3 regions of the Salinivibrio sp. PR932 genome follow, and region 2 is predicted to be linked to each of the others. Evidence: predicted binding sites of a transcription regulator. Region 2 holds the regulator's gene; each other region holds the start of a gene.
The links. Region 2 encodes CRP, which controls carbon source genes, mostly activating them, when cyclic AMP is high. Its sites were predicted from a motif close to TGTGANNNNNNTCACA; they were not measured.
Positions count from the first base shown of each region.

Region 1: the regulator CRP is predicted to act here: its motif matches at 1,056-1,071, upstream of BZG84_RS09775 (glycogen/starch/alpha-glucan phosphorylase).
Region 3: the regulator CRP is predicted to act here: its motif matches at 997-1,012, upstream of ectA (diaminobutyrate acetyltransferase).

Region 1 covers NZ_MUFM01000017.1:15,201-17,477, forward strand. Annotated here, with positions in the region: gene BZG84_RS09775 (glycogen/starch/alpha-glucan phosphorylase) at 1-921, opposite strand, end outside; gene malT (HTH-type transcriptional regulator MalT) at 1,416-2,277, shown strand, end outside.
Region 2 covers NZ_MUFM01000011.1:31,480-33,756, reverse strand. Annotated here, with positions in the region: gene BZG84_RS07430 (hypothetical protein) at 1-534, opposite strand, end outside; gene crp (cAMP-activated global transcriptional regulator CRP) at 663-1,295, opposite strand; gene BZG84_RS07420 (phosphoribulokinase) at 1,547-2,277, opposite strand, start outside.
Region 3 covers NZ_MUFM01000023.1:20,794-23,070, forward strand. Annotated here, with positions in the region: gene ectB (diaminobutyrate--2-oxoglutarate transaminase) at 1-224, opposite strand, end outside; gene ectA (diaminobutyrate acetyltransferase) at 236-793, opposite strand; gene BZG84_RS11395 (bacteriohemerythrin) at 1,154-2,152, opposite strand.

The sequences.
Region 1 (2,277 bases), on a different contig from region 2:
GTGGCCAGCATCTAAATGGCGACGAAGAATATCCCCAACAGAGGCCGCACTGTGGAAGTATTGCTGCATCAAACGCAACGTTTTACCCGCATCATGATTATCGTTCGGGTAAAGCACTTTGGTCAGGTTGCCTGCATCAATTGCGGCTTGTTGCGCACGGGTATAGTCACCATCATTAAAGGCATCGAGCGCAAATGGCGTCAGTGCTCGACCTTCCCATAAGCGAAGTGGATAAACCGTATTGCTTTGATAGCCCACGATAGGCAGATCCCAAGGCATCGCTTGAATATGAAGGCTAGGAACCCATTCACGGCGCGTGTGGCCGTTTTCTTCAATCACCGCCACATGGCCATAAAAGCCAACCGTTTGGGCAAGGTCAGGACGAACCACTTCCCACGGGTAGCCTTCCGGCTCACGCCACGCATCCGGTGCTTCTTGTTGGGCGCCATCTTTAAATGATTGACGGAACAGGCCATACTCATAGTGCAAGCCATAGCCGACCGCTGGATACTGTTGGGCTGCCAGCGAGTCCATAAAACACGCGGCCAAGCGGCCCAAACCACCATTACCCAGCGAAGGATCGCGCTCTTGCTCAAGCAAATCGGTCAGGCCAAATCCAAACTCGCTGACCACAGCCGCAATTTCATCGTAAAGCCCCATGCTGATCAGGTTGTTGCCGGTTAAACGGCCAATCAAAAACTCCAAGGATAAGTAGTTCACACTCTTCGCTTGTTTGATGGCTAAATCGTTTTCTGTTGCAACCAAGTCACTGGTGGTGTGTTCGGCCAGCGCGCGGCCTAAGGCGAGATACCAATCGCGCATCTCTGCGGTTTCAGGGGTGCGACCAAGCTGCGTCAAATGCTGGGTCATACTGGCTTTAAAAGCGCTTTTATCAAATGCGTGTTGCTGTTTAGGCGTCATGTCATCGCTCTCGTAATGGAAGAAAATCTCGATGACAGTCATCCTGCCCAAGCCTGTCGATGCAAACATCCTCCCGAGACAGGAGGAGGAAAGGAGGAGTTGTCAGGGCGTAGAGAGCCACATCACAAGCTGTGAGTGAGCTTGCTCTCATCAATGGAGGAATTTCGTGATATTGAGGTGATAAAAATCACAATTTGAGGGAACACTGACCAAAATACGGCTGTGAAAAAAGAACAATCCCTTTTGTTAATTTTGTGCGCTAACGCAAATTGTGGGGTCATTCATCGTCTCTGGCGTGTAACAGCTTCCATATACTGTATCCGAACCAATAAAATTAGTGACTTTAATCACAATTGAAAGGCGTAGCTGCACCAAAATAGAGCAACTGCACAATTATCAGCGCTGGATCATAGTTTGTGACAGACCAGTTACATACACTTGCGTACAAGGATAAACGCGGCAAAGCCGCACTCGCTGTAAAGGACCTTCTCGCTATGTGGATCCCGTCAAAACTTACCCGTCCCGGCCGTCTCTACAATGCCATCTTGCGCCCGCGCGTATTGGATATCCTCCAACAAGCGCCGCATTACAAATTGGTATTGTTCCGCTCGCCGGCAGGTTACGGTAAAACCACCATGGCCGCGCAATGGCTCTCCGATCAAACCCATGTCGGCTGGTTCAGCATTGATGACAGCGACAACGACAGCTTCCGCTTTATCAACTACTTGTTGCAAGCATTAAATAAAGCGACCCATGATGGGTGCCCCAATACCGTTAAACTGGCAGAAAAGCGTCAATTTTCATCCCTGCGTGCGCTGCTCTCCGATGTTTTCGCTGAGCTGGCTGGGTTACAGTCCACCTGTTATCTGGTATTGGATGACTACCAATTGATCGACAATGAAGACATCCATGAAGCAATGCGCTTTTTTATTAAGCACATGCCCGATAGCCTGACTTTGGTGGTGACCTCGCGCGCGAATCCGCCGCTAGGGACAGCAAATTTGCGGGTTCGCGACCTAATGATCGAGATCGGCAATGAACTGCTTGCGTTCGATAATGAAGAGACCACTCGCTTTTTTAATCAACGTGTCGCCGATGGTGTCGACGAAACCACCGCGAGCACCCTCTGTGCCTACGTCGAAGGCTGGCCATCTGCCCTACAGTTAATTGCGATTCAGGCTCAGCATCAAAAACGGACTCTGATGCAAAGCGCTGCCTCATGCGCCAGTTTTAACCATGCCCACCTGTGGGATTATTTAGTCGAAGAAGTGTTTGATCTGCTGGACAGTGAAACCCGTCAGTTTTTAATGCAAGTTTCCGTACTGGAAATGTTTAATGACGAGCTGGTCTTTGCGC
Region 2 (2,277 bases):
ACGCGGGAAGAGGTCTGCCCGTCCGGTATCGACGGCTTTAAAGATATTCTCAAAGCTTGAAATTTCTCGAACCCGAAATCCCGCTGACTGCAAGACCTTCACATCGGCCCAGCCTTGCCCTTGGATCATGGTCAGATTATTGAGCCCTGCTTGGTCACTGATTTGTGCAAGCTTGGGTTCGGTGGCTTGATTAGTAATGAACAAGCGATGGCCTAAGAGACCCCGAAAAACTGGATAACGGATGGGAAGTAACTCTGACTCAAGGGTACGGTCGGCCCCGAGCCAATCTACCGTCAGTCGTCCTTGTTTCAGCATTTCTACTTTACGAGACTGAGAGCCAATTTGGCCTTGAAAGGCCTGTAACGTGACAGACTCACCCGATTTTTCCGCTAAAAACTCAATCAAGTCGATAGCGTATAAATCGAGGGCAGAGCCAGCCCGTGGTTCTGGGTGGACAATGGTGATATTCGCCGCAGCAGTTGAAGAAACCGCCGCGAGTAGCAATGCAGCAAGGGTGTGACGTAAGCTTCTCATAAACGACATCCTGTTAATCAGTTGTTAGATGGGTCGTTTTTGAAGTGTAGAACTTAGGTAATGAGTTTCCAGTCAATAAAAATAAAAAACCGACGCAAAAGCGCCGGTTTTATCGCAACACGCGAGGATTAGCGTGTGCCGTAAACCACAATGGTTTTACCGTGAGCTGAGATAAGATTCTGCTCTTCCAGCATTTTAAGGATACGCCCAACCGTCTCACGCGAACAGCCAACAATTTGACCGATTTCCTGACGCGTGATCTTGATTTGCATGCCGTCAGGGTGAGTCATGGCGTCAGGTTGCTTCGCCAAGTTCAGTAGGGTTTGTGCAATGCGGCCGGTCACGTCCAGGAAGGCAAGGTCTCCCACTTTCTGGCTGGTCACTTGCAGGCGACGCGCCATCTGAGAGGAGAGACGCATCAAAATGTCTGGGTTAACTTGGATCAGCTGGCGGAATTTCTTGAATGAAATTTCTGCCACTTCGCAAGGTGATTTCGCACGTACCCATGCGGTGCGCTCTTGGTCCTCTTCGAACAGACCAAGTTCGCCGATGAAGTCACCTTGGTTAAGGTAAGACAGGATCATCTCCTTGCCTTCTTCATCTTTGATTAGTACGGCCACAGAACCTTTCACGATGTAGTACAAGGTCTCCGCCTTTTCCCCTGCATGGATCAGAGTACTTTTGGACGGGTACTTGTGAATATGACAATGTGAAAGGAACCACTCGAGTGTAGGGTCTGTTTGAGGTTTTCCTGGAACCATATAACTTATTTCCTCTGCATGTGTTGCCCGGCAACGACGTCCTGTCTTTGTCTGAATGGAAACCCATCAGTCCAATGCACAGAATACGAGGTCTTGGCGCAGGCTACAAGCTCACTGTATGTTAACAAGAGTGTATCTTTTTTCTATCTGGATTTCTTGATTTTGATCTAAGCCAACCGCCTAAAAATTCGGCAAAAATGTGGCTAAGATCACGACCTGAGAAGTAATACACGTTAAGTGCGCTACGGCGCTTAACCTATCTTGCCTTTCTCAATCAACTGTTGGATCAAGGGGCGAATAATCAGCTCCATCGCAAATCCCATTTTACCGCCGGGCACGACCAGCGTGTTGTGCCGAGACATAAAGGCGCCACTGATCATTTGCAGTAAATAAGGAAAATCGACGTTCTTCATGCCACGAAAGCGGATCACGACAAAACTTTCGTCGAGTGACGGGATCCCTTTTGCATTCAGCGGGTTAGATGTATCTACGGTTGGGACGCGTTGGAAGTTAATATGCGTGCGAGAAAACTGCGGCGTAATATAGTGCAAGTAATCGTCCATGGAACGCACAATGGAGTCCGTAACGGCCTCGCGGGAATGGCCGCGGTCGCGCGTATCGCGGACAAACTTTTGAATCCACTCCAAGTTAACGATAGGCACCATGCCGATCAGTAAATCAACATGTTGGGCGACATTGACGTCACCATCCACCACTCCGCCATGCAAGCCTTCATAAAATAATACGTCGGTATTTTCAGGCAGATCTTGCCAGGGAGTGAAGGTGCCCGGCATTTGATTATAAGGCACGGCTTCATCAAAGGTGTGTAGATAACGACGATACTTGCCGGTGCCTTGTTCGCCATATTCTTTAAAAAATTGCTCAAGGCGTGGGAAGTCGTTGGCCGTGGGGCCAAAGTAGCTAATATGACGACCTTGTTCACGTGCTTTACGGATCTCAACATCCATCTCTGGCCGCGTGA
Region 3 (2,277 bases), on a different contig from region 2:
TCCAAGCCGTGGGTAATGCCATCTTTCTCGATGTACTCAATCAGCGCTTTTTTTAGCGTCGGGTTGTTGTGTCCATAGTTAAGCGAACCGGCGCCAGCAAGAAAATCGAGGTAGCGCTTGCCGTCAACGCCCGTGATCCAACAGCCCTTCGCGCTTTCAAACACGACGGGGAAGTTGTTAGCGTAACATTGAACATTTGACTCCTGCGATTTAAAGATATCCATAACTCATCCTGTTATTTTTTGAGTGGAATTCGGAAAAGGTATTCGGTGTCATGTTCACCGTTAAAGTGCTCTTGTTCATCAAGGAACACTGAGCGCTGACCACCTGTACCGTAGAGGCGGTCTACCTTTTTGAACAGCGCCCAAGAACCAGCGTTGTCTTCAGTGATTGTGGTTTCAATGAATCGGATGTCTTGTGACACTTTGCGCGCTAGTAACGCTTCGACCATTGATAGGGCAAGCCCTTCTCCACGTGCTTTGGGCGATACGGCTACCTGCCACACAAAAAATGTGTCTGGTTGCTCTGGACGAATGTAGCCAGAGACGAAGCCGTGAATGTCGCCGTCACGCTCTGCCACAACACAGGTCTCTTTGAAGTGCGTTGCCTGTAAGAAGTTGCAGTAGGCGGAGTTCACATCCAACGGAGGGCACTGAGTGATTAATCGATAGATGTCGCCACCATCACGAATTGATGGCTTACGAAACACAAACCGCGTGCTCGGTTTTATCTGTTTACGGTCAAGGACTTCGTTTTCAAGAACTGCCGTATCTGTCGTTTTTGATCGCCACATAATTGTTTTGTGCTCTAACGAATTCGTTATACATAATAGGCGATGGATTTTGTTTATCAACCCCGGGTTGCGCTAATCGGTTTGTCACTACAGTTTAAATATATGATATTTATGAGATTTTTTAATGTTAAATTTTTTATTAATCACAATGCTTTGATGCGTAACATTTACTGGCCTAAATGTATTGACGATTCTCAATCTGGTGTGACTCATGCCACAAAGATGGGAGGAGCGGCTTGGACTTCGTCTCAGTTGGAGTTGAGTGAGGTGAAAGGGTTGGCTATTAAAAATAGACACAAAATAGATTTTAATAGACAAAAAGCCTAGTCACCTTTGCTGCTTGTGAATCTAATAGGGTGACTAGGCGGATTGAGGCGACTGGCTAAGGAATTCGCGATATTGTCTGTCTTCTTTGACGACGTGGTGTACCCACCAGTAACGCAAAAACTTGAAAAAGACTGAAGGGTACAGTTCAGGATCCGCCTGGCATTGCAGTAACACATAATGTGCTTGCCGTGATAAACGTTCATGGATGGCTGCATGTTGTTTGTATTTGGGGTAGGCGAGATCGTGAAGAATGTCTTCTTCTAGCTGGAAGTGGGACACAATGTAGTCTCGAAACCGCTGGGCGAGATCATCAAAATCTCCTTTTTCACCATCGGCATGATGGTACGCGATAGCCTCATAGGTGTCATTGATGATAGCCAGTAATTGCTTGTTGCTGGCATCGAGTTCTGAGTGCCCCACAGAGTATTTGTCCTGCCAACGAATAAACTTTCTGTCTTTGCTCTTTGCTGTCGCTTGTTCAGGCGTAACAGGGGGTGCTGTTGTATCAATTGTCGGGCTTGTGTCCGAAATGTTTTCGATTTTCTCCTGCTCTTCTTCAGTGAAGACAATGGCCCCATTGTGCTCAAAATCGGTCGATTTAGCTGGATCGGCCTGATACATCTCAAAGTAGTATTTTGGTGGCTTTTTGGATTTGGTATCTTTGGCTAGCTGTTGAACGCGATTTTCGAGGTCTTGTTTTCTAACTGGCTTGACCATGAATGCGTCAACATCATAGCGGATGCATTCGCTTATCACTGATTGGGAGGCATTTGCGGTGAGAATGATGATCGGGACATCGTGCTGTAGGTGGTAGCGACCACTACGGATAAGCCTAAGCATCTCCAAGCCATCGATAGGCTCCATCTGTAGGTCAGTGATAATTAAGCTAGGTTGTTCGTGAAAGGCCCTTGATATAGCTTCAGCACCATCGGCCGCCGTGATAACGGATTTGATCCCTAGCGCTTGTGCCATCAAACTTATGGTATCTCGAATCATCTCATGATCATCTACCACTAAACACCGAGATAGCATACTCCCTCCTGCCAAAGCGCTAACTGTTTTAAAAGCATAGTAAATGGCGAGTTTTGCTGCTGAGTGATTTGTAGAATTTTTTATACGTTTTTGCGGGGAGTGAGAGATTACGCATACAAAAAAAG